DNA from 2 places in the Salinivibrio sp. MA351 genome. Region 2 is predicted to be linked to the other one. Evidence: predicted binding sites of a transcription regulator. Region 2 holds the regulator's gene; the other holds the start of a gene.
What was found. The regulator MetJ, encoded in region 2, represses methionine synthesis genes. The targets are predictions, from matches to a motif close to TTAGACNTNTANANGTCTAA.
Positions count from the first base shown of each region.

Region 1: metK (methionine adenosyltransferase) is a predicted target of MetJ. The motif match lies at 12,269-12,288, and genes of this name have one in related genera.

Region 1 is NZ_MUFG01000029.1:4,495-20,938, forward strand. It holds gene rsmC (16S rRNA (guanine(1207)-N(2))-methyltransferase RsmC) at 1-821, opposite strand, end outside; gene BZG78_RS13200 (AI-2E family transporter) at 929-2,014, opposite strand; gene hemW (radical SAM family heme chaperone HemW) at 2,105-3,256, opposite strand; gene rdgB (RdgB/HAM1 family non-canonical purine NTP pyrophosphatase) at 3,260-3,856, opposite strand; gene BZG78_RS13215 (DUF4426 domain-containing protein) at 3,885-4,328, opposite strand; gene BZG78_RS13220 (YggT family protein) at 4,417-4,971, opposite strand; gene proC (pyrroline-5-carboxylate reductase) at 4,988-5,806, opposite strand; gene BZG78_RS15355 (YggS family pyridoxal phosphate-dependent enzyme) at 5,849-6,550, opposite strand; gene BZG78_RS13230 (type IV pilus twitching motility protein PilT) at 6,574-7,611, shown strand; gene ruvX (Holliday junction resolvase RuvX) at 7,556-8,002, opposite strand; gene BZG78_RS13240 (YqgE/AlgH family protein) at 7,999-8,565, opposite strand; gene gshB (glutathione synthase) at 8,657-9,598, opposite strand; gene rsmE (16S rRNA (uracil(1498)-N(3))-methyltransferase) at 9,616-10,347, opposite strand; gene BZG78_RS13255 (SprT family zinc-dependent metalloprotease) at 10,467-10,970, opposite strand; gene metK (methionine adenosyltransferase) at 11,043-12,197, opposite strand; gene BZG78_RS13265 (LysR family transcriptional regulator) at 12,376-13,296, opposite strand; gene BZG78_RS13270 (ligand-gated channel protein) at 13,498-15,420, shown strand; gene epd (erythrose-4-phosphate dehydrogenase) at 15,618-16,444, shown strand, end outside.
Region 2 is NZ_MUFG01000003.1:71,272-87,715, reverse strand. It holds gene BZG78_RS02890 (ferredoxin--NADP reductase) at 1-603, opposite strand, end outside; gene BZG78_RS02885 (metalloregulator ArsR/SmtB family transcription factor) at 613-1,233, opposite strand; gene glpX (class II fructose-bisphosphatase) at 1,368-2,375, opposite strand; gene zapB (cell division protein ZapB) at 2,664-2,906, shown strand; gene rraA (ribonuclease E activity regulator RraA) at 2,957-3,478, opposite strand; gene BZG78_RS02865 (1,4-dihydroxy-2-naphthoate polyprenyltransferase) at 3,598-4,503, opposite strand; gene hslU (HslU--HslV peptidase ATPase subunit) at 4,666-5,997, opposite strand; gene hslV (ATP-dependent protease subunit HslV) at 6,000-6,536, opposite strand; gene BZG78_RS02850 (SPOR domain-containing protein) at 6,640-7,200, opposite strand; gene cytR (DNA-binding transcriptional regulator CytR) at 7,272-8,300, opposite strand; gene priA (primosomal protein N') at 8,452-10,653, opposite strand; gene rpmE (50S ribosomal protein L31) at 10,871-11,086, shown strand; gene BZG78_RS02830 (malic enzyme-like NAD(P)-binding protein) at 11,342-12,586, shown strand; gene metJ (met regulon transcriptional regulator MetJ) at 12,670-12,987, opposite strand; gene metB (cystathionine gamma-synthase) at 13,174-14,334, shown strand; gene BZG78_RS02815 (bifunctional aspartate kinase/homoserine dehydrogenase II) at 14,410-16,444, shown strand, end outside.

The DNA of each region.
Region 1 (16,444 bases), on a different contig from region 2:
TGGAAAGGGGGATTACTAATGATAGTATTAAATGTCGCCTCAACACCATCAAGCATATCTGAAGGTAAAACTTGCCCATCTAAGCCGTTGGCGGCAAGTGTGGCTTTGCTTGATGCAATGGCGAGGTAATTAACATCCACAAGCGTCACTTGGCAATCAGGATAAGTAGCAAGGATATAGCTACCTATCACGCCTGCGCCGCAACCTACGTCTAATACGTTTCCTTTGATCGACGGAAGATGACGAAGCAACAACTCGGTACCGTCATCTAAACTTTTTTGGCTAAATACGCCGGGTAACGCACGAATGGTCAGTGACGTCTCGCCGAGGGTTAATGGGTAGTCAGTAAACCACGCTTCCAACGAAAAAGAGCTCGCAGGGGTGTGGCAGGTGCCGTAATACATACTGCAGCGCCGCGCAGCATCGTATTTGCTAATAGACCCGTAGGGAGCGAAGCGTTTTTCAATGCTTTTGATGCCACTACGGTTTTCACCCACTACCATCCAATCAACCTCTTTCCCCAATGCGTGTGTCAACATTGCGAGTAAGTAATCAGCTTCTGCTTTTGCTTTAGGCCAATAAAATAAGACCAGATCGATGGGATGATCGATATCGAGCGTCGCGCCTGCATGAACAGTAATCGACGCTTTTTTCTGGCGTGTGGCGAAACCGTGATGCGTCGTAAAGACAGTGACGCTTGCGGCACGTTGCGATAATTGTTGGACAAAGTCATCTTCGAGCTCTCCTGCCAACAGCAGGTGTTTATTATCAAACAACGGAAGGTGACGCTGAGCAATTTCACTGGGGGCCGTGAGGGTCATGATTGTTCTCTTTGCATTATCGACGGTAATAAAGCGCACCGAAATAACCTGGCGCGTCGGGAGTCGAATTTTCCCACAAAGCACGCACCAGGCCAATCTTTAACGGGTTAGGCGTTGTCTTGGCGATCAAGGAAGTGTGCAAACTCGAGCTCATACATCCGGAATAACACCAATGTTAATGAGAAAATAATCGGACCGTAAATTAACCCCATTAAGCCAAAGAGGTGCAAACCGCCCAACAATGAGAAAAAGATAAGCAGGGTGTTCATGCCAGAGTTTCCCTGCATCAAAAAAGGGCGAAGCAGATTATCAATGGAGCCCACAACCACAACGCTCCATACTAAAAGCGCGAGCGCCCACTGCCAGTCACCGATTACTGCGAGATATAGCACTGTTGGTAACCAGATAAGTGCTGTCCCTATCACAGGAATAAAAGAGGCAAAGGCCATCATGGTGCCCCAAAAAAGGGCCGGTAAGCCTACCGCCCACATCGCTAGGCCGCCTGCAGCACCTTGTGCTAAAGCAGTGAGGAATGAACCGAGAACAGCCGATTTGGCGACTTTCTCCACTTCATCAAGCAGTTGGTCTTCTTGGCTACGTGACAAAGGGATAACATGACGCAGTGTTTGGATAATGTTGTCGTGATCGCGCAGTAAAAAGAACAGCACAAATAACATCAGCATAAAGGTGATAAAAAAGTTAGTGACATCGCCCAGTACCCCAGAGCTGAACTCAAGCATTTGACCGCTAAAAGAGGACATCCACGCGGCCAGTTTTTTAACCGTCTCTTGAGGGTCGATGACATCAAACGGTAGCCACTGATTGATAAAGTGTAAGGCTGATTGTATCTGCGGGTTATTGATCAGTTGCCTGGCCCCGCCGTTATTAAGCCATTCATAGCTACGAGTGAAAAAGCTTACACCTTGATCGATGATCGCACCCGCCACGACAGTGAGTGGAATAAAGATGATAAAGGTGATCAGAATGCAAGATAAGACCGATGCAGTATTGGGTCGCTGACCAATCTTTTCTTCGATGCGTTTATGGACGGGGAAGAACAGCAACGACACGATAAAGGCGAGCACAATCGCACCAATATAGGGCTCGATCAAAAGGTAACAGGCGTAAACGGCGATAATAAGGGCCGCAATTAAGGTCCAATGCTTGGGCTCGACGCGAAATGACGGAGTCACAGAGATATCCTTTTTAGCTTGTTGAATGATTGGGCTCGCCTTATGTACCGGCGCCTAATTTATAGGCACCTTAACACATCGTTTGTTGCATTAGTCAGCTAAAAAAATGGCCAGCAGATCATTGAGAAATAATTTACCTTTTGGCGTGATTTGCCAATGGGTGCTTGTTTCTGTGATTAAGCCTTGCTCAGAAGCTTGAGAGATAGGCGCGGCGAGATGTGACAGCGGTAGCCCAGTGTGACTGACAAAATCAGCTTTGGGGCAGGGCTCGAGCAAGCGAAAACGGTTCATAAAAAACTCAAACGCAAGATCGGTATGTTTTACCCACTGGCTGTCGGTGAGGTAGGCTTTGTCTGGATCGAGGTAGCCACGCGGGTGTTTCACTTTGACGGTACGAAGTAAACGAGGTTGGTCATCCTCTAGCAAGGTCAGTTTGCCATGTGCGCCGCAGCCAATCCCTAAATAATCCCCAAAACGCCAGTAGTTGAGGTTATGTGCACATTGGTGGCCTGGCAGGCTATAGGCGGAGGTCTCGTACTGAACATATCCCGCATCGGTCAGTCGTTGATGGCCTTGATCAAAAATGTCCCACAAGGTGTCTTCTTCTGGCAGGGTGGGCGGCTTAGAGTAAAACTGAGTATTAGGCTCGATAGTCAGTTGATACCAAGAAATATGCGGCGGCTTCAGTGCAATGGCTTGCTCCAAATCGCTGAGTGCTTCTTGTTCTGATTGATCGGGTAAACCATGCATCAGATCGAGATTAAAACTCGTCAGTCTCGCTTGGTGGGCAAGGTGAGCTGCCCGTTCTGCCTCACCAGGGCCATGAATACGGCCTAGCCGGGTAAGCTTATCGGCAGAAAAGCTTTGTACGCCAATGGATATACGAGTCACGCCCGCTTGGCGATAGCCAATAAATTTATCGGCCTCGACGGTGCCCGGGTTGGCCTCCATGGTGACTTCCATATTGTTACTCGGGGTCAGTCGCGCATTGATCCCGGCGAGCAAACGCTCAATCTGAGCGGGCGACATCAGGCTGGGTGTGCCGCCACCGATAAAAATAGAGTGCAGTGGACGCGTGACTATTGAGGGGTAAGCGGCCAGGTCGGTGTCGAGATCGTCGAGCAACGCATCGATATAATCGTCTTCTGGGATCGCGCCTTTTTGCGTGTGTGAGTTAAAGTCACAATACGGGCATTTTTGTACACACCACGGGATGTGTACATACAAACTTAATGGGATCATGGGTTATTGCGACGCTTTTAAGGCTTGAAATAGGGCGTTGAGGGCTTGACCGCGATGTGAGCGTTGTTTTTTCTCTGACGCAGGCATTTCGGCAGCGGTGCATTGCTGATCATTGGGCAAAAATACTGGATCGTAACCAAAGCCGTTGTCACCTTGTGGTGCATGGGCAATTTGACCTTCCCAAACGCCATGACAGACCAATGGTGTCGGATCATTCGCGTGGCGCATGTACACCAATACGCAATGAAAACGTGCTTGGCGTGCATGGGTATCAATAGCATGCATCGCGTCGAGTAGCTTGGCGACATTATCGGCATCATTGGCGTCATCGCCAGCATAGCGAGCTGAATAGACGCTAGGTGCGCCTTTTAGCGCATCCACCTCAAGGCCTGAATCATCGGCGATGGCTGGAAGCCCGGTCAGTTTCGCCGCGTGGCGGGCTTTAATGATGGCATTTTCAATAAAAGTGGTCCCTGTTTCGTCAGCTTCTGTCACCGCAAAATCACTTTGCGGCAGAACCTCAAAACCAAATTCGCCGAGTAGCCCGGCCATTTCTTTTACTTTGCCTGCATTGCCGGTTGCCAGCACAACTTTATTCATGTCGGTTACCTATGTGTTTGTCACCCTGTTAAGGGGTATCGACGTAAAACGTGTAATTGTAGTTGAAGGAGGCACTGCGATTGCCCGCTGCGTTGAGATCAATCTGGAATTGATAGGTTTCCTCATCATCAGCGGCAAAGGTCGCAATGTAATAAATCGCGTCGCCTTCGCGGATCTCGGTAAAATCTAGCTCTCGACTGTTACCCACCAAGTTTTTGACTTGGCCTTGGACCTTGGCGGCAATCGCCGGTTTTCCAAGCTGCATGGTGTCGAGAACCGCGATATTAACCAACCCGCGATAGCCGCTGCGGGTAATATCATATTGCTTGGCGATGTCAGGGGTTAAAAACGTCGTTGATAAGGTGTTGTAGTGCACCTCTAATTCGCCGATTTCTTTAAACTGGCCCGCCCAAGCTGGGGTCATGACTATGCCACAGAGGCTAATCATCAAAGCAATGAGGTTACGCATAATCTTTCCTTGTTGTGATCGCATGAGCATACCGAAACCAGTACGCACGAGCACCTCAGCCCGATCCTTGTCAGGGGGAGGCGCATATCCCTTATAGGGCGTACCAAACTGGGCCGACCATATCGCCAATTAACATATTGATAAATTGCAGACCGATAAAGATCACCAAAATACTGAGATCCAGTCCACCGATAGGAGGGAGGATGCGACGCACTGGGGCGCAAACCGGTTCGGTTAATTGATGGAACACTTGCTCTACAGGGTTATTGCCTTGGCTTACCCAGCTGAGAATGGCACGTAGGATCAGCACCCAAAACAGCAGTTTACCGGCTGCTTTAAGCAGCGCAATGGCAGAAAACAGGAACATTCCTGAACTCATTGCTAATGGATTGCCGGCGACTAAATCCAGTGCCACAAATTTAGCGACCATCAGCAGATAAGCAAAGAGGACGGTCGCGAGATCTAACCCACCGAGCGCGGGAACCATCCGGCGCAGTGGACCCACAACAGGCTGGGTCGCCTTCACCACAAATTGAGAGAACGGGTTATAAAAATCGGCCCGAGACCATTGTAGCCATATACGGAGTAACACCACCATGATGTAAAGATCAAACGCGGTGTTGATCAGAAAGGTCATTGCATTCATATCGTCGCCTTAGTGATTAAAATTCTTGTTCCATTTGCTCAGCACGGCTCACCGCCGCTTGCATGGCCTGTGCGACTATGTCGCTAATATTGTGCTGCTCGAATACTTGCAACGCTTCTGCGGTGGTTCCTCCTTTTGAAGTCACCTGCTCGCGTAGTTCTCCAAGCGTGGTGTCTGGGTTCGCGGCCACCATTTCTGCCGCTCCCAGTGCGGCTTGTTGTACCAACGCCCTTGCTTGCTGGTCAGTAAAACCTTGGCGAATGGCTTCTTGCTGCATGGCTTCCATAAAGCGGAAAAAATAGGCCGGCGCACTGCCTGCAGCCGCAATCACACCATTGATACTCGCCTCATTATCGACCCAGCAGACTTCACCCACCGCTTTCATCAGCGCGGAGGCATAGTCTTGATCACCCGTCGTCACACCCGGTGATGCGTACAGGCCGCTCATGCCTTTACCCACCAGCGAAGGTGTATTCGGCATCACGCGCACCAGATTAAGTGATGTACCAGCCATTTGATTAAGACGGGCAACATTGATGCCAGCGGCTATTGAGATCACCATTTTCGACGACCAATCGACCGCTGGCAAGTCGCTTAATACTTTTGCCATTAATTGGGGTTTTACCGCTAAAACGATCACTTCCGCTTGTTGGCAAGCAAGAAGGTTGTTTGTGGTGGTTTGGATCCCGTATTGCGTTGTCAGCACATCGTTAGGATGCGCGCTGGGTGACGCGGCTGTAATGGCTGAGGCGGGATATCCTGCATCCACGAGTCCGGCAATGATGGATCGAGCCATGTTGCCAGCCCCAATAAAGGTGAGAGGGCGATGTTCCATGTATTCGGTTCCTGTTGTTCTGATCATTCTGTGTAGGTGTCGTTAGCGATAATCACGTGCACCAAAAACGGCGGTGCCGATTCTTACCATGGTACTGCCACATGCAATGGCAGCTGCCATATCACCGCTCATACCCATCGATAAGGTATCAATAGTCGGCGTGTGTGCGTGGAGCGAATCAAACGCGGTCGCTAAAGGCTCAAACGCGGCACATTGGCGCTGATAATCTGTTTCCGGTTGAGGGATCGACATGAATCCTCGCACGGTGAGGTTGGGTAAAGCCCGCATTGATTCAATCAAATCCATGGCTTCATCCAGTGTTATGCCTGATTTAGACGCCTCACCGCTGGTATTCACTTGTACTAAAACGTTGAGTGACGGCAAATGCGCGGGACGTTGCTCACTCAGACGTTTAGCAATTTTTAACCGATCGACTGAGTGGACCCAATCAAAGTGGCTGGCGATCAAGCGCGTTTTGTTCGACTGAATTGGACCAATAAAGTGCCACTCAATCTTTGTGTTTGGGGCATGTGTGGCAAAGTGCTCCACTTTTTCAACGCCTTCCTGCACGTAGTTTTCGCCAAATGCGGTTTGACCTGCGGCCACGGCCTCTGCGATCGCCTCGACGGGTTTTGTTTTACTCACCGCAAGCAACTGCACCGAATGATCGGGTCGGCCGCATTTTTGGGTGGCGAGGTCTATTTGTTCCCTGACCTGTTCAATATTCTGCTTAATATTACACATACCTGATTCTACGAGGAAAATGAATGGAAATTACTGAGCTATTGACCTTTAGTGTAAAGCATCGTGCGTCAGATCTACATCTTTCTGCGGGCGTGCCGCCTATGGTGCGGGTAGATGGCGATGTGCGCAAGCTCAGTCTACCTGCGCTCAATCATCAAGCGGTCGAGCAATTGATTATCGCTGTGATGAATCCCGAACAACGCCAAACGTTTGTAACCGAATGGGAGGTGGATTTTTCGTTTGAGCTGGCCTCGGTTGGCCGGTTTCGGGTGAACGCTTTTCATCAGCAACATGGGTGCGCGGCGGTGTTCCGGGTTATCCCAGAGGCGCTGCCAACCTTGGAAGCGTTAAACGCGCCTTCTGTCTTAACAGAGCTCGCGTCGCTCACTCAGGGGCTGGTACTCGTGACTGGGCCGACGGGATCGGGAAAATCAACGACGTTGGCAGCGATGGTTGATCATATTAATCGTCATCAACAAAAGCATATTCTTACTATTGAAGATCCGATCGAGTTCATTCACTCGCCGCAACAAAGCTTAGTGAATCAGCGGGAAGTGAATCGTGATACGCAATCCTTTCAACAGGCGCTGCGTTCGGCCTTACGGGAGGATCCAGATGTGATTCTGGTCGGCGAGCTACGAGACTTAGAGACGATAAGCTTAGCATTGACGGCCGCAGAAACTGGCCATTTAGTCTTTGCCACGTTACATACCGCGAGTGCGGCGAAAAGCGTTGACCGGATTATCGATGTGTTTCCAGGGAGTGATAAGCCCTTGGTTCGCTCTATGTTGTCTGCCTCTTTGCAGGCGGTAGTATCGCAGCAGCTCGTCAAAAACACCCAGGGCCGACGGGTCGCTGCGTATGAAATTATGAAAGCCACCCCTGCGATTGCTAACCTTATCCGTGAAGACAAAGTGGCGCAGATGACCTCCATGATGCAAACAGGCGTCGCCCAGGGGATGCAAACTATGGAGCAGGCGATAACACGGCTGACCGACCAAGGGGTTATTCCGAGGCGTGAAACGGCTCAGCATATTGGCGCTCAAACCAGCTTTCAATAATCACAACGGCTGACTGGGCGTCAACAGCTCCCTTACCTAAGGCTTTGTAGCCGCCTTGTTCAAAAAGTGCTGCGCGGGCTTCGCGTGTTGATAGGCGCTCATCATGTAACGAGACCGGGAAACCAAAGCGCCCATGTAAGCGATTGGCAAATTTTTTCGCTCTGGGTGTAATGGTATCGAGAGGTTCACCTTGTAAATCTAATGGCAGCCCAACCACTAAATAATCAGGTTGCCATTCTTTTAATAGGGCATCAATGTCATCCCAGTTAGGAATACCATCGCGCGCTTTTAAAGCGCATAAAGGGCGAGCGGTGCCGGTTAACGACTGACCGATGGCAACGCCAATGCTTTTTACCCCGTAATCAAAACCCATCACGGTTTGTGCGTTCATGCGTGTCCTACTTGTGAAGAAAGGTTGGCGGCGTCAATGCCGAGTTGGTCGAGCGCTTTTTGCCAACGTTGGTGAACAGGGGTATCAAAAATTACGCTGGGATCGGCCTCCAGTGTGAGCCAACTATTTTCGGCTAACTCTTGTTCAAGCTGTCCGGCCTCCCAGCCTGCATAACCTAAGGCCACCAAAAATTGCTCTGGCTGTTGCTCGGTCCCGAGAATCGACAAGATATCTTTTGAGGTGGTCACGGCTAATTGATCTGATACGGGCACACTGGTGCCATACGAACAATTGGCAGGATGCAGCACAAATCCTCGATCTTCAGACACCGGCCCGCCAAATAAAACGGATTGGGTCAGACTTTCGGTTGTATTGGAAAGCGGCATGTCGCGCTCTACCTCAATTTGGTCCAGCATTTTACCCACGGACAAGTTAATAGGGTGATTGATCATTAACCCCATGGCGCCGTCATGATTATGCTCACACACGTAGATAACACCCTGTTGAAAACGGCTATCGGCCATGCTCGGCATTGCGATTAAAAAATGATTTTTCAGATCCATATCGCCGTCTCCTGTTCGTACGCTTACGTTGAGTATGCGCAAAAAATGTGTATTTAGACAATCATAGAGGCGCAATGCGCCTCATTTTTTATTAGCAGCGTTGGGCGATCGCTTCCATCAGGATGTCGCCTACGGAAATATCATACGCGGCGTCAATTTCACGAATACAGGTCGGACTGGTGACATTGATTTCTGTGAGCTTATCGCCGATCACATCGAGTCCAACGAAGATCAGCCCTTTTTCTTTCAATGTTGGTGCGATTGCACGTGCAATTGCCCAATCCGTCTCCGATAAAGGACGTGCTTCACCACGGCCACCGGCGGCGAGATTACCGCGCGTTTCACCTTTTGCTGGAATACGGGCCAGACAGTAGGGCACCGGTTCGCCGTCAACAATTAAGATGCGCTTATCACCATTGCTGATGTCAGGGACGAAGGTTTGTGCCATGCAAAAACGTTGGCCATGCTCAGTAAGGGTCTCAATGATCACACCAATATTCGGATCACCTTGTTTAACCCGGAAAATAGAGGCGCCTCCCATGCCATCGAGTGGCTTCAAAATAACATCACCGTGCTGGGCTTGGAATGCACGAATCTCGTCGGCACGTCGTGTCACTAAGGTGGTGGGTGTGTGTTCAGGGAACCAAGCGGTATAGAGTTTTTCGTTACAGTCACGGAGGCTTTGCGGTTTGTTCACAATTAAAACACCGGCTTCTTCTGCGCGCTCTAGCATGTAGGTCGCATAGATATACTCGGTATCAAAGGGGGGATCTTTTCGCATCAAGATCGCATCAAACGCGCGCAGCGGTAGGGTTTGTGTTTGGTGTACTTGATACCAATTGTTAGGATCATCCATGACACTCACTGTTTGGGTGCGAGCACTCGGTTCACCCTGCAGCATCGACATATCATTCATCGAAATAGTATGTATTTCCCAGCCGCGTTGTTGTGCCGCCAACATCATGGCAAACGTGGAGTCTTTTTTTACACTGATGGCCTCAATGGGATCCATCACTACACCTATTTTCATCATGTCTCTCCTGTTTGCCGTTAACCCAGGTCGCCAAAACGGACTTGTAGCGCGGTAATGGCTGTCAGCGCTGCCGTTTCTGTGCGTAAGACCCGAGGGCCCAATAAAATTTCTTCAAAACCACGATCACGTGTCATCGCTATTTCTTCTTCTGACAATCCGCCTTCTGGCCCAATCAGCAAACGTAGCTTAGAAGGGGCTTGAGGAAGTGTATTGAGGGAATACGGTGCGCGAGGATGAAGGTTGAGTTTCAGTCCATCAAACGCCTGTTGGCACCAAGTGTCTAGGTTGATCACGGGATTCACGGTGGGGACGATATTGCGCCCACTTTGCTCGCACGCGCCAATGGCTATTTTTTGCCATTGTTGGCGTTTTTTCTCCAGTCGATCAGCATTGATCTTGACCCCACATCGCGCCGATAAAAGTGGCGTAATGGTATTTACCCCTAACTCAACCGATTTTTGTACGGTAAATTCCATTTTCTCACCACGAGAAATAACCTGTCCCAGTTCAAAATCTAGTGGCGATTCAACACCGACCTCTTCGCGGGCTGAGATGGTTGCGGTGACGTGTTTCTTACTGATTTGCGTCAAGGTCGCTGGAAATTGTGCCCCAGAACCATCAAAAAGCAGAATTGGTTGCTCTGCTTGCATTCTTAATACGCGGCCTAGGTGATTCGCCGCTTCATCGCTTAAGGTCACCGTGCCTTGAGACGGTAAAGGCGCGGGGTGATAAATTCGAGGAATTCGCATGGTGTTCGCTTTCCATTATCAATCAGCCTCCAGTGTAACATGGCTACCGGTGGCAATAGGTGATGTGTTAATCGGGAACGTGTCAATAATATGGGGACGGTGAACGGAAAAGCAAATAGCTAATGTTTTTCGCTGACCGGCGTCAGTATCTGTTGGCACTGTTTGCACCGATAGGTTGCCTGGCCGCGCAGAACTTTATGATGACGGCGTATCGTTAAGGCCACTGGCCCACAACGGCATTGGTACGAGAAGGTTTTCCCTTGCACCGCTGTGATATCAAGCTGGTGGGTCGTGTTTGCTGGAACATGAAACAAGTTAGTCATTAGGTCGCGCCATTCCGGACCATGAGGTTTGACACGCCCATGCAGCGCGAACGTGACTAAATGACAGACTTCATGCGGGATCACCTCATGAAAAAAAGCGTCGGCGTGTTGCTGGAGCAATACCGGATTAAACCGTAATCGCCATTCTGTCGGATGTGCGGTGCCTGCGGCGCGCCCTCGTAACGTAAAGCCAATTGTTGGATAAACCAGTTGGCGATCTAGTTGTCGATTGGCACGATCAATACAGGCGTGAACCTGGTCGGTGACCGATTGTATCAAGGTGTTAGAAAGAGAAGGCATAGGTGTCGACTCACACTGCGATCAAAAAAGGGAAGCGAACGCTTCCCTTTGTAAAAAGCGAATCAGGCCAGATTAACCAAGCTTGGCAAATTCACGCAATAGGTCTGCTTTGTCGGTTTTCTCCCATGGGAAAATTTCACGACCAAAATGGCCATACGCAGCAGTTTGCTTATAAATAGGTTGCAGTAAGTTGAGCATTTCTTGTAGGCCATACGGACGTAGATCGAAGTGCTCACGAACGGCTTTAATAATCACCTCTGGCGCCACTTTTTCAGTGCCAAAGGTTTCGACCATGATAGACGTTGGCTCGGCCACACCAATGGCGTACGACAATTGAATCTCACAGCGGTCAGCAAGGCCAGCTGCGACGATGTTTTTCGCTACATAACGTGCGGCGTAGGCGGCAGAACGATCCACTTTTGATGGATCTTTGCCTGAGAATGCCCCGCCACCGTGACGGGCTGCGCCACCGTAGGTATCCACGATAATTTTACGGCCGGTTAAACCACAGTCTCCCATCGGGCCACCAATCACAAAGCGACCCGTTGGATTAATAAAGAATTTGGTCTCTTTGGTGAGCCATTCTGCAGGCAGAACCGGTTTGATAATTTCTTCCATGACCGCTTCGCGGAGATCGTCGGTTGAAATGCTGTCGCAATGTTGTGTTGACAGCACCACGGCGTCAATGCCCGCAATCTTGCCGTTGTCGTAGGCGAAAGTGACCTGGCTTTTTGCATCAGGACGTAGCCAATCTAAGGTGCCATCTTTACGCACTTGCGCTTGGCGCTCAACCAAACGGTGTGAGTAAGTAATAGGGGCTGGCATCAGTACATTGGTTTCATTGGTGGCAAAACCAAACATAATCCCTTGATCGCCGGCACCTTGATCTTTGGGATCAGCGCGGTCAACGCCTTGGTTTATATCAGGCGATTGCTTGCCAATGGTGTTCAATACTGCACAAGAATTGGCATCAAAACCCATATCGGAATGGACGTAACCAATATCGCGTACCGTTTGGCGAGTGAGCTCTTCAATATCAACCCAGGCTGAGGTCGTCACTTCCCCGCCTACCATGACCATTCCGGTCTTCACATAGGTTTCGCAGGCAACGCGCGCTTTGGGATCTTGCTCAAGAATGGCATCCAAGACCGCATCAGAAATCTGATCGGCGATTTTATCAGGATGGCCTTCAGAGACGGACTCTGAGGTAAACAGGTGCTTAGCCATGTGACACTCTCATTGGTTATCAAGAATACCGACGATACGTAGCGAGTTGTCTCGCCGATCATCTCAGATGTTTTAACTTCTAGACGTCTATTTTATTCGCAAATACGATAAACGCAAGTCAGTTAATGCATCAGGGGGCCTCTCTAGGTATAGCAAAGGCGAGCCGTATCGTATTGTTCTAGGTGACGGCTTGAGGCGAACTTGCGGGTTGCCAGCCGGTTGGAGCCGCTTCTTGCAGCCAATGTTTGAGTGACTCGACACGCAGAGGAAGGCGGCCAGCACTGCAATAAAGATGTAATGGAACCGGCGCTGAGTGCCATTGCGCTAAACACCGTATAATTTTATCAGGGTGGTGTTTCTGATAGCCAGCTGCACTCCAAGTCGGCAGAAGTCCGACACCTTGTCCATTTGCAATCGCATCTAACTGGATCGCTATCATGTCGCAATTGAAACGGCTAGGCATGGCGCTTAAATGATAGGTTTTATCGTGATTATGGAGCGTCAACCCTTGCCGCCGAAGGGCAAAAACATCCAGCCATGGATGGCCGTCCAAAGCGCTTGGATGCATAAAAGGGCCGTGTTGTGCCACGTAGTGTGGTGCAGCATAAATACCATATTGCCAAGTGCCTAGCTTATGAGCCCGACAGTTCATCGGCAGTATCATATCGCCCGCCCAAATAATCAGATCCGCAGACTGGATACGCGCTGGGCTAACGTCACTCGTTAATGTAATGGAAACCTTGGGGTGTTGCGCTAAAAAGGCATTAATCGATGGCCCTGCCCATCCACGCATCATGCCTGGGTGGCAAATCACGTCAATTGACCCTTGAAGGTGATTATTTAACCCTTGGATCGCTTCTTCACTTTCCTCGACCAAATCGAGCATTTGTTGGCAGTAACGGGAAAATATCTCGCCTGCTTTGGTTAACACTAGCCGGTTTCCTTGCCGTTGTGTCAGTGACTGCCCCATATCTGTCTCGAGCTGCGCTAAACGACGACTGAGGGTTGATTTGGGCTGTCCCAGTGCTTTCGCGGCCGCCGTTAGGCTTTGATGTTGGCATAAAGCAACAAATGCACGAATAGAGGAGAAGTCCTGCATAATCGTCCTTTTTGATTCCGTTGAAAGTCCACACCTGTCGTTTGGTGACTATGACGTCGTTCTATCACTGGAACGAAGTGTTCCTGTTTTGCCACTAGTTGTCCTGACTTAGATGTGAATAATTATCAGTTAACAAACGATAATCATTATCACAGAATGGAGTTGATTATGTCCAGTTGTCTTCGTCCCTGCGTACTTGGGATGGTTTTAGCCGGTATCCCCTTAAGTGCCATTCATGCGGCTGAAGCGGTCGATCAAAATACTGAAACCATGGTCATCACGGCCTCAGGATTTGAGCAAGCCACAGCAAAGGCGCCAGCAAGTATCAGTGTGATTAGCCGTGACCAACTAGAAGGTCGTTATTATCGAGATGTCACGGATGCCCTAAAACGCATCCCTGGCGTGGTCGTGACAGGCGGTGGCGATACCACGGATATAAGCATTCGCGGTATGGGGTCAAAATATACCCTGATGCTGGTGGATGGAAAGCGTACCACCAGTCGTGAAACACGCCCAAATAGCGACGGACCCGGCATTGAGCAAGGTTGGCTGCCGCCTTTGCAAGCGATTGAGCGTATTGAGGTGATTCGCGGGCCGATGTCGACATTGTATGGCTCTGATGCCATTGGTGGGGTGATTAACATTATTACGCGTCGTAACCAGCAAGAGTGGCACGGTAATGTGCAGCTGAGTACGTTATTACAAGAAAAACGCGCATCAGGCGATGAACAAAGTGCCAACTTTTACCTTTCTGGCGCCCTAAGCGATAAGCTGGGTATGAAGGTATCGGGCCAAACGGTTCAACGTCAAGAAGACGACATTACTTTCGGTTACGAGGATAAATCTTTACGCAGCCTATCAACCTCGTTGACCTATGATGCCAGCGATTTTCAACAATGGACCCTGGACTTAGGCGCGAGCTCGCAAGAGCGCAATGGCCAAATGGGTAAAACCGTGCCGACCGAGGGTTGTCGAGGCGGTTGTGAAAACAGCAATAATGAATATCGGCGACAATCGGTAGCGCTCGGCCATGAAGGGCATTGGACGTGGGGCTGGTCAGACTCACACCTACAGCACGAGCAAAGCCGCAATAAAAGTCGTGAGATGACGATTAACAACACCGAGTTTAAAACCCGTCTGATCCGTGATTTTGACACACACACTTTGACGGTTGGCGGCTCGGTGACCCATGCCGAACTGGAAGACTTTTCCTCTAATCAAGCATCGAGCCAAACTGAAATTGACAATACTCAGGCCGCCTTGTTTGTGGAGGATGAATGGCGAGTGATTGACCCATTTAGCGTGACGCTAGGCCTACGTGTTGATCATGATGAAAACTATGATTATCACGCCAGTCCACGCCTGTATGGTGTTTATCAGCTCACCGATAGCTGGATAGTGAAGGGGGGGGTCGCGACCGGATTCCGTTCACCACAACTGCGAGAAATTGCGCCGAATTGGGCGCAAGTGAGTCGTGGCGGTAATATCTATGGTAACGCCGACCTGGAACCTGAAACGTCTGTGAACTCAGAAGTGAGTATTAACTATCAAGGCGATACCGGAGTCAGTGGCTCGTTAACAGTATTCCATAATGACTTTAAAGATAAGATCACCCGTGTGACCTGCCCGGCTTCCGTGTGTACCGACGGTCCCAATCGGTTTGGCTCAGATCCAACTTATCGAATCAATGTTGATGAAGCCGTTACCCAAGGCATAGAGGCCAATGTATCTGCTCCCGTGACTGACACCATTGATATCAGCGCCAGTTATACCTACACCGATTCGGAGCAGAAGACCGGTGCGTATAAAGGTCAACCTCTGAATCAAATTCCTCAGCAGCTCGCGTATGGCGAAGTAAACTGGCAAGCTACCGAGCGGTTGAGTCCTTGGGTCAGCGCGACCTACCGTGGCGAAGAAATGGATCCTGTCAAAGGCCCATCCTCTCGAAGCAATATAGAACCGAGCTACACCTTGGTAGACGCTGGGATGAACTATCAGCTCAGCGACGCCATTGAGCTTCAAGGTGCGGTTTATAATCTATTGGACAAAGAACGTGACTATGAGGATTACGGCTATATCAGTGATGAACGCCGATATTGGTTAGGCATGAATATCAGCTTCTAAGTCACAATAAAAGGATGGCCTTTGCTGCATCGATTGCAGCCGCCATCACACTGCCACGCCCGTCTCGGACTTTTACCGGACGGGCGTTTTTTTACTACGTTTTGTTCTCAACTCGCGTGAGAAGACTCACACAATACGTGCGTCTTTTACGTGCTTGAGATACACTGTGTACCATCGTCAAACAAGCACCGATGGACATGGCACTCAGAGTCGCAATTAATGGATTTGGCCGCATAGGGCGCAGCGTATTGCGTGCCCTGTACGAGAGCGGTAAGCACGATCGCATTCAAGTGGTGGCGATTAATGAACTCGCCGAGCCGGAAGCGATGGCGCATCTGCTCCAGTATGACTCGAGCCACGGTCGATTCGGTTGGCCTGTTTCTTACAATCAAGAACATTTGTTTGTCGCCACCGACAGCATTCGCCTTCTTCACTTACCGGAATTACAACTGTTACCTTGGCGTGATCTTGATGTCGATATTGTCTTAGACTGTACGGGCAAATTTGGTACCCGTGAAGACGGCGAAGCACACATTGCCGCTGGCGCTAAAAAAGTCTTGTTTTCACACCCTGCGAGCCAAGATGTCGACCGAACCGTGATATATGGCGTCAATCACGAGGCATTGACGACAGACGATCGTATTGTCTCCAATGGATCTTGTACCACAAACTGCATTGTGCCGGTGATCAAAGCGCTGGATGAGCACTTTGGTATTGAGTCTGGCACCATCACCACCATTCACTCTTCAATGAATGATCAGCAGGTGATCGATGCCTACCATTCCGATCTTCGTCGTACACGCACGGCTAGCCAGTCTATCATTCCTGTCGATACCAAATTGCATGTTGGGATCGGTAGGATTTTTCCGAAATTTTCTGACAAGTTCGAAGCGATTTCTGTGCGTGTGCCGACGATAAACGTGACAGCTATGGATTTAAGTGTCACTGTACGTACTAAAGTGAAAGTTAATGACGTAAATCAAGCTCTGCAAACCGCATCTCGATGTACATTAGACGGTATACT
Region 2 (16,444 bases):
AGGCAGACCAACCACGCGTTCGAGCAATCCGTCTTCGAGCGCGTGTGTTACCCTACCTGATAAGGCGCCAGCTATAGGTTCGCGACTAACAAAAGGCTGAACCACCAGTTGGTCAGGGTATTTTTCTGCCAGTGCGTTAATGCGTGCTTGATAGGTTAAATCGGCAGCAAAACGTACCGCATGGACCAAGATAATTTTGCGAAAACGTGACCAGACATCGCCTTGCTCCATCAGCGAAATATAAGGGCCGATGGCTGTCCCCGTGGCAAACATCCAAAGGTGTTGACCTTGTGGTACTTCATCTAGAGTAAAGTAGCCGGCTGGATCTTGGGTAATCATCACGTTATCACCCGGCTCGAGCGCGTGAAGGCGTGGTGACATTAGGCCGTCAGCCACACGTGTCGCATACACTTCTAAGTATTTACTTTGTGGAGGATTCACAAACGAATAGGCGCGCTGGATCAGTTTGCCATCGATCTCCATCCCTAGCTTTGTGAATTGGCCTGCCGTAAAGGGCGCGACAGGGGCGGATAACACCAGGCTGAAGAGATCCTTCGTCCAATGTTGGTTCTCCACGACATCAGCCTTGATCCAAGTGGCCATATTACCTCCTCACGTTTTATCTCCAATGCGATAAGTGCAGCGATGCTGTCCTGAAACAATGTGTTCTTCACGTTCCACCCGATAGCGGTCGCCCAGTAAGTGTCGAAATAACTGGATTTCTGAGCGACATAGCGCAGGACAGGTTTTCGCTGCTTGACAGATAGGGCAGTGATGTTCAATCAACATATAGTCAGCGCCGTCTCGATGGAGCTCAGCCATATACCCCTCGCTCTCTCTAAGATACGCCAAGGTTTGCAATTTAGCCTCTAAATTATCGCAATCTTTGAGCGCATCTTGGTATTGGGCGAAGGTGGCCGCTTCACGTTGGGCGATCACTTTTGCGACCCCTTGGTCGCCAAAAACCTCTTGCACCGAATCGATCAAGGTGACGGATAAATCATGATGACTATCCGCAAACCGTCGGTGTCCGGTGGCGGTTAAAGACCAGTGGCGAGTGGGCCGGCCAACTTTGGCGCGGATATCTTCAAAATCCACCAAGCCATCACGCTCAAGGCTTTGTAAATGCTGACGCACGCCCATGGTGGTCATATTCAGGTTATCCGCTAAGACTTTTGCACTGACACGGCCTTCGCGCTTTATGGTGTCTAAAATGCGGTCAGTGGATTTCATCGTCCGGACCTCGATTACCCCAATTGCAAATGTGCGAACGCATACTCACAATTAAATAAAGTAAAGTATTTATAAAAGGGTAATCGAAATCAATGGATTTGACCAGTCAGAGGCTGCACTCATCAATGTGAAGATTATAAGATGTGCGGTTTGATCGCTTCATCTTTACGGCTTAAATAGTGGGTCGAGCGAATACGGCGAATGGTCCGACATTGGCCACGTACCACCAGGGTTTCTGTCGTGGCCAGCTCGCCCTGTCGGCTGATCCCATCAAGTAGGTCGCCTTTGGTGATGCCGGTCGCGGCGAAGACAACATTATCGCTACTGGCCATCTGTGACAGCGTGAGGACTTGGTGGGCTTGAATCCCCATTTGTTGACACCGGGCCAGCTCTTGCTCTCCGTAAACACGGTTTTCTGGGGTGTCACCTTTCACATCGTGTCGAGGGAGCAAACGGCCTTGCATGTCCCCGCCTAGTGCACGGATCACGGCCGCAGAGACGACCCCCTCTGGCGCCCCGCCGATCCCAACCATGACATCCACTTCACTTTCTGGCATGCAGGTTAGAATAGAAGCAGCTACATCACCATCTGGAAAGGCGAATACTCGGATCCCTTGCGCTTGCATACTGGCAATAATGGCATCATGACGAGGTTTTGCTAAGGTGGCGACGACGAGGGTGTCGAGGGTTTTTCCGAGCGCAATGGCGACATTCTTGAGGTTTTCAAGCAGGGGCTTATTGAGGTCAATCACACCTTTGGCGCCAGGCCCCACCACTAATTTTTCCATGTACATATCTGGCGCTTTTAAAAAGCTGCCCTTTTCTCCAGCGGCCAGCACTGCCAAGGCATTGGCCTGACCCATTGCTGTCATGCGTGTGCCTTCAATCGGATCAACGGCAATATCAACCGCTTCACCGCCCAAGCCGACTTGCTCGCCAATATATAGCATGGGGGCATCGTCGATTTCCCCTTCACCGATGACGACTTCACCGTCAATCTCGGTCAGGTTTAGCAAGGTACGCATTACCTCAACCGCTGCGCCATCGGCTGCGTTTTTGTCCCCTCTTCCCAACCACTTATAACCCGCGAGAGCGGCGCCTTCGGTGACGCGAGAAAAAGCCAATGCGAGATCACGTTTCATGAGTACTCCGGAATGTCAGCCACATTAAGACAGGCGTTAGCCTAATTTGCGCGCAGTTTACCAGAAATAGAAAACGTTTGCGTGACGAGTGCGGCGGTGATTTTTATCTTCGCAGTGCGATAGTTGGCGAAGTCGCTGCATTTTTGCGCACTTGTCCATGCATAGGTAGTGAGAATAGTGGCAGTCTGACACCACCTGAGTACAATAAAGTCGGGGTGCACACCTGTTGCACGGGTTACTGCCGGATAAGCAGTAACGGGATCAATCGTCAGAAATAAGGTGGCCTTGATGTCATTGGAAGTATTAGAACAACTCGAAGCTAAAGTACAAATGGCGGTGGATACGATTTCGCTGCTACAAATGGAAATCGAAGAGCTCAAAGAAAAGAACGGGTCGCTGGAGCAAGATGCAGTGGCTGAAAAAGAAAGCCGTGAGCAATTAGCGCAAGAAAACGCCAAGTTAAAAGAAGAGCAAGAAGCTTGGCAGAATCGTATCCGTAGCTTACTCGGTAAGATCGAGAGCGTTGAATAAACCAAAAACAGAGCCGATGGGCTCTGTTTTTTATCGGTCAACTTACGCTACTAATCCTCGTCGAGATCATCGTCTTCTTCGTCGACTTCAGTGATGCTGAGCGGATCCGGCGATAAGATGACGCCAGTGGTGTCCGCATAGACATGGTCATCCGGCAAAAAGGTGACGCCGCCAAAGTTCACGGGGACGTCGGTTTCACCGGTACCTTGTTCATCAGCGCCCACAGGGATAGAGGCCAAGGCCTGGATACCTATGTCGATTTCATCGATGGTATCCACGTCGCGCACGCAGCCATAGACAATCATGCCAGCCCAGTCGTTATCTGCCGCGAGCTGTGCAATCTCGCCATCAATTAAGGCGCGACGTAACGAGCCACCGCCATCGATCAACATAATTCGCTGCTCGCCGTCTTGCTCGGCCATCTCGCGAATTAAGCCTGTATCTTCGAAGCATTTTACCGTGGTAATTTGGCCACCAAACGAGCTGCGGCCCCCATAAGAGCTAAACATTGGCTCCACGACATCCACTTGGTCGAGGTACATGTCGCATAGTTCCGAGGTATTGTATTCCATAGTCTAACTTCTTGTTGAGGCAGAAAAAGGCTGGCAAGCTTGCGCTGCCAACATGGCAAGTCCAAGTATAACGGGGCAATAAGGGTTTGCAATGACAAAGCGGCTAATCTGTGTCTTTATTAGACTAACAGCATCCCAGTCATAAATAGCCCATTAGTCACTAAGGCGCAGCGCACCATGTTGCCCATCATTGGCCGAAGCGCGTTCGCATTCGCCGTTTGATAGACTTCGCGTCCGTGGCGAACCAATAAGGGCACACTCGCCAAGAACAACCATCCCAGCCAAGCTTGTAAGGTCAACGCGGCAAATAATGAGTAACAAACAATCGCACCGGCAAGTAGGATGACATGGTACTGCCGGCCTCGCTCGGGACCCAAGCGCACGACCAGGGTGTGTTTGCCACAAGCACGATCATTATCAATGTCTCGTAAGTTGTTGATGTTGAGCACGCCGACAGCCAGCAATCCGCATGCTGTCGCAGGCAAGATCACTAGCGAGTCAATCTGTCCAACTTGCAAATAGTAGGTCCCGGCGACGCCTAGCCAACCAAAAAACATCAGCACCGATAAATCACCGAGGCCTCGATAGCCGTAAGGTTTATTGCCGACGGTATAGGTGATCGAAGCGACGATGGCCATCAGGCCGAGCAATAAAAAGCTAATAATATCGGTGGGCTGTTGGCAGGCAATCGCGATCAGTCCGCCGCCACTTAACACGGTGAGGGCAATATTGAAGGCCAGGGCGCGGCGCATGGTGGCGAGGCTCACTTTGCCCGATTGGATGGCACGCATCGGACCTAAACGAGTCATGTTGTCCGTGCCTTTTATCGCATCCCCGTAGTCATTAGCAAGATTAGAGAGGATTTGTAAGAATAAAGCGGTGATCAGCGCCATGACACTGATAGACCAAGAGAGGTTGCCTTGCGCTGCGGCGACCGCACTCCCTGATAAAATGGATGTCACGGCCAAAGGCAGCGTTTTGGGTCGCGCAGCATCAAGCCAAATAGCGAGCGTAGGGTGCAGCATAGCGATCCTCGAGACGAAAAAACGATGTCGCTATTATTACGCAAGCAGCACAAGGAGTAACGAGTTCGCGACTGAAATCCTGCTTCCTATTGCGCCAGCTCAAGTTTTGATGCAAAAAGGGCAGCGTTTGCTGCCCTAAGTTCGATAGTTGACGTGTCGTGACTACAGGATAAACCGACTTAAGTCTTCGTCATCTACCAGCTCTTCGAGGTGGCTACGGACGTATTCTGCGTCAACCACAACCTGTTGACCGGCGCGTTCACTGGCTTCGTATGAGACATCTTCCATCAGTCGCTCCATCAAGGTATGCAGACGACGCGCACCGATGTTTTCGGTTTTCTCATTGACTCGCCACGCCGCGGAAGCCAGCTCATCAATACCGCTTGGCTCAAAGCTCAAGTCAATCTCCTCGGTTTTGAGTAGTGCCGAGTATTGCTGGGTCAGTGAGGCGTTCGGCTCGGTAAGAATCCGTTTGAAGTCATTGGTTGACAATGCTTCTAGCTCGACGCGGATCGGGAGACGGCCTTGTAGTTCCGGGATCAAGTCTGACGGACGTGAGACCTGAAATGCACCAGAGGCAATAAACAGGATATGATCGGTTTTGATCATGCCATGCTTGGTTGAGACCGTACTGCCTTCAACTAACGGTAAGAGATCACGCTGTACACCTTCACGTGATACATCGCCACCACTGGTGTTACCCGACTTACAAATCTTATCGATTTCATCCACGAACACGATGCCATTGTTTTCCACCATGTGGATGGCTTGCTCTTTGATTTCTTCTTGATTGACCAGCTTAGCCGCTTCTTCTTCGGTCAGCGCCTTCATTGCGTCTTTGATTTTCATCTTACGCTTTTTAGTGCTGTTGCCGGCAAGGTTTTGGAACATCCCTTGCAGCTGATTGGTCATTTCTTCCATGCCCGGTGGTGACATGATTTCTACGCCCATTTGCGGCGCCGCAACATCGACTTCCACTTCTTTGTCGTCAAGTTTACCTTCGCGTAATTTTTTACGGAAGCTTTGGCGTGTTGACGAATCTTCTTGGGTCGCTTCGTTTTGGCCCCATGCATCACGCGCTGGAGGCAGCAAGATGTCGAGGATACGATCTTCCGCTTGTTCTTCGGCGCGGAATTTGACTTTTTCCATCGCCTGCTGCTGGGTCAGATTCATCGCCACATCCGCAAGATCACGAATAATGGTTTCGACTTCTTTACCCACATAGCCGACTTCGGTGAATTTGGTCGCTTCTACCTTAATAAAAGGCGCATTAGCTAATCGCGCAAGACGACGTGCAATTTCGGTTTTACCGACACCGGTGGGGCCAATCATCAAGATGTTTTTCGGGGTCACTTCCGCACGCAAGTCTTCTGGCAGTTGCATACGGCGCCAGCGGTTTCGCAGTGCGATCGCCACCGCACGTTTGGCATTGTCTTGACCAATAATATGGCGGTCAAGTTCGTGCACGATTTCGCGTGGAGTCATTTCAGACATCACTAATCCTGTTTATTACTCTCGAGTTCTTCAACCGTGTGTTGTTGGTTTGTAAACACACATATATCACCGGCGATGGTTAGCGCTTTCTCTGCAATCTCGCGGGCGTCTAACTCGGTGTTTTCTAACATGGCAATGGCGGCGGCTTGCGCATAGTTACCGCCTGAGCCAATAGCAATTAGATCGCGCTCGGGCTCAACCACATCACCATTACCGGTAATGATTAAGGAAGCGGTTTCATCCGCGACAGCCAGTAGGGCTTCAAGGCGACGCAGCGCGCGATCGGTTCGCCATTCTTTGGCAAGCTCAACGGCTGCTTTGGTTAGGTGCCCTTGGTGGAGCTCAAGCTTACGCTCAAAGCGCTCAAATAAGGTAAAGGCATCTGCGGTACCGCCAGCAAAACCAGCAAGTACTTGGCCGTTATACAAGCGACGAACTTTTCGCGCATTACCTTTCATTACGGTATTGCCGAGCGATACTTGACCATCGCCAGCAATAACCACTTTACCTTCGCGACGGACGGAGACGATTGTAGTCACGGGAACCTCTTTGTTTGTGTCTGGTGCACCAGATGGGTGATTAATCTAGATGGTTGGGTTTTGACGCTGACTTTTCAAGGGGAGAGGGTCATACTTTCCCGCCTCACCATTCCCAGTACCAAATAGCACAAGGCTCGATGCCTGCTCGTTGGAGCATGTTCCGGTCACGCTCTGCCTGACGTTTGTGCGTGTAGGGCCCTAGTACAACTCGGTGCCAAGTGCCTTTTTCCCCTTGGCTTATCTTGATTTGGCTTTCTAGCCCTTGAAACGCAATGATCGCTTTACGCTCATTAGCCTGCCCCTGGCTACGGTAAGCACCGCATTGCATGAGGTAAGGACGGGTCGATTGTGGCAGCGCTTTGGCTTTCACTTCCACTTCTTTACTCTCCAGCTCTTCGATGTAACTCCACTTTTCTTTGGGTTTTTTCGGTAGACTTTCTACCTGGCTTTGCGTGGCCGGTTGCGTGTGAGACACGGGGGGAGAAGGGGGTGTCGGTGTATCGGTTTTGCTCAACCAATACAGGCCATAAGCAAACGCACCCACTAAGACGACAGCAAGCAGCGCCCATTTAAATGGGAATCCAGCCCGCGTCTTGGTCGGTTGGCGGCGAGTATTTTTTTTACGCGGCGCTTTACCACGTTTAACGTAATCACGAGTTGCCACAGCAAATAATCAAATTAAGAAGCCAGTAAAGGGCTCATATTACTGGCTTGAGCCCGTGCTGACTAGTCTTACTACCGAGACGGAGGGGCGACACTCTCACGGATCACCAGCTTGGCGTCCAAAAGCCGGGAGCCGGGGTTCACTTCTCGTCCTTGTAACGTGTTTAGCAGCATCAACATGGCTTGGCGGCCAATGTCATAGCGAGGCTGCGAAACGGTCGTGAGTGGTGGATCGCAATACTCGGCGAATTGGATATCATCAAAGCCAACAATGGAGATATCTTGCGGGACCCGCATGCCTAAACGTTTCGCTTGTTGCATCGCGCCGACGGCCATGACATCGCAGTGACAGAATACCGCAGTGGGTGGCTCAGGCAGTGAGAGCAAGTTGGTGATGGCACGCGCTCCGGAGGCAAAACTAAAGTCACCGACGACGCTATACGCTGGATTGATGGTGATCCCCGCTCGATGTAACGCTTGCTGATACCCTTGTGAGCGGAACTGCGTTAATGCTGTCTCCGGCACGCCGGTAATGTTAGCAATCCGAGTATGGCCGACTTGGGTGAGATAATTAACCGCTTCAAAGGCAGCGGTAAGGTTATCGATATGAACCGTCGGTAATTCCAGATCGGGCGCATATTCACAGGCCATGACCAGTGGCGGTAAGTTTTTTTGCTCAGGCTTGCTGACATCAAAAGGGACGTCGGAGCCAAGCAGCAGCATGCCATCCGCTTGTTTAGTAAACACCAGATTGACGAATGAATTTTCACGGTGGTGTTGCTGGGCACTGTCACCCAGTAGAACCAGGTAGCCATGCTCCATGGCGGCTTCTTCAATGCCGCGAATAATCTCACTGAAGTAGGGATCACAAATGTCCGGTACAATAGCGACGATGGTTTTTGATTCATTGCGACGCAAGTTACGCGCAAGTGAATTAGGGGAATAACCAGCTTCAACCACAGCATGTTCAACTTTTTTACGCGTGCTGGCTGACACCTTCTCTGGGTTCATCAGCGCGCGCGATACCGTTGCTGTGGATACACCGGCAATGTGGGCAACGTCCTTCATTGTCGCCATAATGACAGTCCTCTTGTTATCTATATTGTGAGATCAAACAGTTATTAGCTCATCTGACCTGTTTTCTTAGCCAATTGCGGCCCTATTTTACCTATGCTTGTCCAATTTAAACACGGACAAGCTAACACTTATTGCAATGAAAGTGTGACTTGTGTCGACTTACGGCAAGGGAGTATTAAGAAAGGTCTTGCGGCTCGACATCTAAAGACCAACGTACTTTGCGCGAAAGGAGTAATTGATGAATTGCAGGAAGAGCCACCGTTAGCCACTGCTGCATCACTTTTCGACTTGGGGCTTGGATTAATAATTGCCAGCGATAACGGCCCGCGCGTTTGGCCATCGCTGCGGGCATAGGGCCCATGATATGGCTTTCATCGTGTTGAATGGGGGAGGCAGCGAGCGTTTGACGTACTTGTTGTAAAAACTGCTGCACACTGTTTTCTTCATGGCCTTCGGCGCGAAATAAACTTAAGAACGTATAGGGCGGAAGCCAAGCTTGGCGGCGTTCAGTGAGCGCCGACTCCGCAAAGGCTTGATAGCCTTTGTGCACCAGCGATTGGATCAGGCTATGCTCGGGATGGTGCGTTTGTAATAGCACCGTCCCTGGCTTGCTGGCGCGACCGGCGCGGCCGGCGACTTGCACCATCAGTTGCGCCAACCGTTCAGGCGCGCGAAAGTCGTTACTAAACAAGGCACCGTCGACATCAACTAACGCCACTAGGGTGACATTGGGAAAATGATGGCCCTTAGCGAGCATTTGTGTGCCCAGTAGAATCTGATATTCGCCCTTTTCTATGCCATTAAGGTAGGTTTCCAAGCTGCCCTTACGGCGGGTATTGTCGCGATCAATACGCACGGTTTTATACTCAGGAAAGAGCTCGCCCAACTGGCTTTCAAGCTGCTCGGTGCCCACGCCGACACTGATTAACTGGGTGGAGCCACAATCGTGACACTGGTGCGGAACGGGTTTTTGGTGGCCACAATGATGACAACGCAATTCTTGCTGTTGCTGGTGAAGGGTGTAGTAAGCATCACAACGTTGACAATTCGCGAGCCAGCCACACTCATGGCACATCATGGCGGGCGCATAGCCACGGCGATTTAAAAACAACATGACCTGATTACCTTGTTGCAGGTGCTGGCGCATTTCGGCGATCAGCGGCGCGGATAATCCAGCGTCGAGGTAATGGCCCTTAATATCGAGTATTCCCTGACGTGCGGTCACCGCATTTCCTGGACGCTGAGTCAGCTTGAGGTACTGATATTTACCGGTTTTTGCGTTATACAAGCTTTCCAAAGAGGGGGTGGCAGAACCGAGTATTACCGGCACTTTTTCTTCATGACCACGCATAACCGCTAAGTCTCGGGCATGATAACGAAAGCTATCTTGCTGTTTATACGAGGGGTCATGCTCTTCGTCAATAATGATGATGCCTAAATTAGCCATCGGCGTGAACAGGGCAGACCGTGTACCAATGACGATTGCTGCTTGATTCTCGCGCGCGGCCAACCAGGCTTTTAGTCGATCGTTATCATTTAAGCCTGAATGCATCACGGTTACCGGGACATGAAAGCGGCGCTCAAACCGGCGAATGGTTTGTGGGGTGAGGCCGATTTCTGGTACCAAAATTAAGGCTTGTTCACCGCGAGCAAGCACAGGTTCGAGCACGTTTAGGTAGACCTCTGTCTTCCCTGAACCGGTGATCCCCTCGAGTAAAGCACAAGCAAAGCCGTCATTGGCATTGATGGTGGCAACCGCCATCGCCTGTTCATGGTTGAGTGCCGGTTTGTCTTCGGTGACGGCAAAATGCGGTTGCCAGGCTTGAGCGTTTAGCGGTGGTGTGTAGGGGGCTATCCAACCTTTTTCGGCCAGGGTTTTTAGCACTGGTGCGCCGATGTCTTGTTCGATCAAGTCGGCATGGGTGGCAGGGCCGTGTGTGAGCAACTGCAATACCCGAGCTTGTTTAGGGGCACGGCTCAGGCCCGAGAGGGGTTGGTTTTGTCCTGACTCGGTAATTTGCCACCATTTTTGCTGTTGTAATGCCGCAGGGCGTCCTTTTCGAAGCAGGGTTGGCATCACAGCGCCCATCGCATCCCCTAGCGGATGATGATAAAAGCGGCTTGCCCAGTGGAGTAAATGATAGACGCCGGGCGTCCAAACCGGTTGGGTATCCAATACGGCATCGAGCACCTTGAGTTGGCTCGCGTCCACACTGGCGGTTGCGGATAAGCCGGTGACAATGCCAACCTTGTGCTGGCGGCCAAAGGGCACTTTTACCCGCCCACCGATGATGGGGTGTTGATTCTCACCGATTCGGTAATCAAAAGTTTTCGCTAACGGGACCGGTAGGGCCACCTGAGCAAACTGTTCCATCACAACATCTTATTGACCAGAAGGGGGCTCAGTGTAACGGTTCGCCTTCGGTTGGCAAAGCCTTGTTGTACGGTGACGCGGCGTGGTGATTGCACAAAAAAGTTGCGAAACCGAGGGGGCTTGATTAGAATTGCGCGCCTTAGAAAATATTTGTTAACGACGTGTGGTGCCCGGCTTAGGATCGGGAGAGCGACACGGCCTTTAAAATGAGGTTATCCCTATGAAAGCTGGTATCCATCCAGAGTACAAAGCCGTCACAGCAAAATGCTCTTGCGGTAACGAATTTGCGTTCAGCACAACCCTAGGTAAAAACATCAACCTAGACGTGTGTGACAAATGTCACCCATTCTACACCGGTAAGCAGCGTATCCTTGATGCTGGTGGCCGTGTTGATCGCTTTAAGAAACGTTTCGGTGCCCTTAGCAGCAAAAAATAAGCAGCTATTGACCGAATATAGAGAAGGGACGCATCAGCGTCCCTTTTTTTGATCGTATCGTCCTAGTATTCGGACAACAGGTCCGAGCATCATCGCGAATACGGCGTTAGTACTGGTGGACGTTTCCCCGCTGCGTTACCATCTTTACCCTTATACAAACCTTTCCTGTGTGGTTTGTAGAGTGTCTGGCTAATATCGGTCATCCTTCCCTGCCGGTATTGGTTACCCCTTCACGATAATAACTAGGAAAATGACATGTCGGACGATAAACGCCAGCAAGCGCTGGATTATCATGCATACCCTACACCCGGAAAAATCTCTGTCGAACTCAGTAAGCCTGCTGATTCAGCGGCGGATCTTGCTCTCGCCTACAGCCCAGGCGTTGCTGAACCTGTGCGTGAAATAGCCCAAGATGCGGATGCCGTATATCGCTATACCGGTAAAGGCAATATGGTTGCGGTGATCTCAAACGGCACCGCGATTTTGGGGTTAGGGAATTTAGGGCCGATGGCGTCAAAGCCTGTCATGGAAGGCAAAGCGTTATTGTTCAAGCGTTTTGCCGGCTTGGACTCGATCGACATTGAAGTTAAACACCGCACCATCGATGAGTTTGTTGATACCGTAGCCAATATTGCTGACACCTTTGGCGGTATCAACCTTGAAGATATCAAAGCCCCAGATTGTTTTGAGATCGAAAAGCAGCTGATTGAACGCTGTGAAGTGCCTGTCTTCCATGATGATCAACATGGTACCGCGATTGTCACTGCTGCGGGGATGCTTAACGCGCTCGAGTTGCAAGGCAAAGATATTGGTGAAGCCACCATCGTGTGTCTCGGTGCGGGTGCCGCTGCGGTGGCCTGTATGGAGCTATTGATTAAATGTGGCGCCCAGCGCGAAAAGATTTACATGCTGGATCGCAAAGGGGTGATTCACACCCGTCGTGATGACATTAACAAGTATAAGCAGTTGTTTGCCAATAACACGGATAAGCGTACCCTCGAAGATGTGATTGAAGGTGCGGATCTCTTTGTTGGCGTATCAGGCCCGGATTTGCTCTCGCCTGAGGCATTAAAACTGATGGCTGATAAGCCTGTCGTGTTTGCCTGCTCAAACCCAGATCCTGAAATTAACCCAGAGGTTGCGCACCAAGTCCGGGATGATCTGATCATTGGAACGGGGCGTTCGGATTACCCGAATCAGGTGAATAACGTCTTGTGTTTTCCGTTTATTTTCCGGGGAGCATTAGATGTGCGTGCCAGTGAAATTAATGATGCGATGAAGTTGGCCGCCGTTGAAGCGATTCGTGGTTTGGCGAAAGAGCCTGTACCACAATCTGTCTTGGATGCCGCGGGCTTGTCTTCACTCAGTTTTGGCCCGGATTACATCATTCCCAAGCCGATGGATGCCCGTTTACTGCCCAAGGTAGCACGTGCCGTGGCGCTTGCGGCCGTCGAAACCGGCGTAGCCCGTATTGAGATGCCAGACAACTATATGTTGTAAAGAAAACATGCTGTAAAGAAAACATGTTGTAATTAGAAAACAGTGTCTTACCATAAAAAAACCGCCGATGGCGGTTTTTTTGTTTAGTATTCACTGTCGTCAAACTCAATACCTAACTCTTCCATGATCCGACGTGCCTCGGCAGGAATGCTATCGGGTTTATCCTTACGGATGTCGTCATCGGTTGGCAGAGGCTGCCCGGTATAGGCATGTAAAAATGCCTCACACAATAGCTCACTGTTGGTCGCATGACGCAGGTTATGAACCTGACGGCGAGTGCGCTCATCAGTAAGAATTTTTAATACTTTAAGTGGGATAGAGACGGTGATCTTCTTTACCTGCTCTTTCTTTTTACCATGTTCGGCATACGGATTAATGTAATCGCCGTTCCACTGCGCCATGTCTCACCTATCTTGATTATGGAATACCCAGAATGATGCTGCGGAGATTTTAGCTATATTAACCGCCACATGCAAAGGTGTTTAGACGTCTAGAAGTGTTGACGTCCTAAAAGTACAGAGGTAAGGTAGTATGATGACGACTGGATCACGTAAATCGTGCCAGCGCAACAAGAGCAAGGATGAACCATGACAGGTAAAAAAACCGACACCATTGCCGTTCGAACAGGAATTGGCACTGACACGCAACATCATGCGGTTGTGCCGCCTTTGTATTTATCAACCAACTATCGTTTTCCTGCTTTTGGCGACGTTCCCACTTATGATTATGCCCGTGGGGGCAATCCAACTCGAGCTCAGTTAGAGCAAGCGTTAACGGAACTGGAGGGCGGAGCCGGTGCCGTGGTGACGAACTGTGGGATGGCAGCCATTAACTTGGTGTTGTCTTTACTGGATGCAGGGGATCATATTGTTGCACCGCACGACTGTTATGGTGGTACCTATCGCTTGTTAGAGTCACGCGCCAAGCAAGGGATTTGGCAGGTCAGTTTTGTCGATCAATCTGATCACCAGGCGTTAACCGCTGCGCTGGCAAAACAGCCGAAACTGGTGTTAGTTGAAACACCCTCTAATCCGCTATTGCGTGTGGTCGATATTGCTAAAATCTGCCAACAGGCCCACCAAGTGGGGGCATGGGTGGTGGTCGATAACACCTTTTTATCGCCAGCACTCCAACAGCCTTTTTCACTGGGTGCGGACATCATCGTGCATTCCACTACTAAATTTATTAATGGTCACTCTGATATTGTCGGTGGCGCTGTAGTGGCGAAGACGCCTGAATTGGCTGCAACATTAGCGTGGTGGGGCAACTGCTTGGGCGCGACAGGCAACGCCTTTGACAGTTATATGACATTGCGAGGGTTGCGTACCTTGGGCGCTCGGGTTAAACAACATCAGCAAAATACGCAAGCGGTATTAACCTATTTGCAAACAGTCCCTGCGGTGCGGCAACTCTACTATCCCGGTTTGGCGACACATCCAGGCCATGAGATTGCCGCCCGTCAGCAGTTTGGATTTGGTAGTATGCTCAGCCTCGAGCTGGACACGGACTCCGCTGGGATCGCACGTTTTATTGAAGGCTTATCTTTATTTGCGCTTGCCGAGTCGCTGGGCGGGGTAGAAAGTCTGGTCACGCATCCAGGGTCAATGACCCATCGTGCGATGAGTGATGACGCGCAAGCCGAGGCTGGCATTACCCCGACGTTGTTGCGTTTTTCTATTGGACTAGAAGACGCAGAAGACTTAGTGGCCGATTTGGCGCATGCCTTCGCCCATTTAGCTAACCAGTAAAACCGATTGCTATAGGTGTTGCTGTCATAGCACGCCGCTTTATTGATATTTATTGAGACCAAGAGAGACCTCGCCATGCACGCGCAACCGATGGACACCGCCCCCGAATCACAACGCCAATTGCATAAATTTGGTGGCAGCAGTTTAGCGAGCCCAGATTGTTATCGCCGTGTGGTCGATGTGCTGACGGGGCATGCAAAGGCGCACGACTTAATTGTGGTCTCTGCGGCGGGGAAAACGACCAATCAGCTCATTGCTTGGCTCGCTCAACTGGGCAAAGATGGCCGGTTGGCGCATGAGACCTTGCAAGGCGTTCGTGCCTTTCAGCAAGACTTGATTGAAAATCTGATCAACGGTGATCACAAACAACAGTTGGTTGATGCCTTATCTGCTGACATCGCGACGCTCGCGTCGCTCGGGGAGACAGCGCTGAGCGACAGCGTACAAGCCGATGTGCAAGGGTTCGGAGAGGTTTGGTCGGCGCGTTTATTAGCCGCGCTGCTTAATCAGCAGTGTCGTCAGGCGGTGATGTTGGACTCGCGCCACTGTTTACGCGCGGAACGTGCGGCTCAACCCGAGGTCGATCGCGGCGCATCATGGCCACTATTACGGCAGCAACTTTCTCAGCACACGCAATCTCACGTCGTGATTACGGGATTTATGGCGCAAAATCAAGCTGGGGAAACCGTGCTTTTGGGGCGTAACGGGTCAGATTATTCGGCCACGGTACTCGGTGCGTTAGCGGGGGTCCGCCGCGTGACTATATGGAGTGATGTTGCCGGTGTATACAGTGCGGATCCACGCCATGTCGAGAATGCTTGCTTGTTACCCTTAATCCGATTGGATGAAGCAGGCGAATTGGCACGCTTGGCGGCACCCGTGCTTCATAGCCGTACTTTACAGCCAGTGGCGCAAAGTGCGACCGATCTGACCTTACGTTGTACCCAGGCCCCCGACAGTGGCTCGACCCATATAGAGCGTGTACTGGCTACCGGACGCGGGGCAAAAATCATTACATCTTTGGATGATGTGTGTCTATTGCAGTTTGATGTCGCCCGCGGGCAAGATTTTCAGGCAATTAAACAAGAGTTGAGCCGTATCCTCTCTCAGCTGAAAGTGCAACCACTGGCGACGGATTATCAAGATGATCAGTATCGTATCTTACTGGCCTTTACGGCGGAGGTCGTGGCCTCGGTCATGGCCCAGATCCAGGATGCCGGGCTATCCGCGGAGTTGAAGCTGCGCGAAGGGTTTAATATGGTTGCTGCCGTCGGAGCCGGCGTGGTCAATAATCCCGTGCACTGTCATGGTTTTTATCAGCAGCTGAAGTCACAGCCTGTAGAGTTTATCAGTGAATCTGCATCTGGACTGAGCATGGTGGCGATTTTGCGTCAGGTGCATACGCCTGCCCTTGTGGCCAGCTTACATGATGCGCTGTTCCAAGCCCAACGTCGCATTGGCTTGGTGTTGGTAGGAAAAGGAAACATTGGCGCGCGTTGGCTCAGCTTGTTTGCCGAGCAAAAATCGCACCTCGAAAAGCGCCATGGCAAGGAGGTGTCGCTGATTTCTGTGGTAGATAGTCGTAATCAATGGTTAGATTTTGCTGGCATCGATCCAATGCAGATCAGGGATGACTTTGATGACAATGGCACGCCATACTTTGATGATGAATGGTTAACACGCTTATTGAATCATCCTTATGATGATGTGGTGATTTTGGATGTCACTGCCAATACCTCACTGGCAGCTCTCTATCCGCGTCTCGCCGAGCATGGTTTTCATTTAATCTCCGCCAACAAAGAAGCCGGCGCGGCACCGGCCGAACAATACCATGCGATTCAACATGCGTTTGCAAAAACGGGGCGCCATTGGTTATATAACGCCACGGTAGGCGCTGGGCTGCCGATTAACTATGCGGTTCAAGACTTACGTGAAAGCGGTGATCATATCCTCGCACTCTCAGGGATCTTTTCCGGCACGTTATCCTGGCTTTTTTTGCAATTCACCGGCGAGGTCCCGTTCAGTGCTTTACTTGAACAGGCATGGCAGCAAGGGCTAACTGAACCTGATCCGCGTGACGATCTGTCGGGTGCCGACGTGGTGCGTAAAT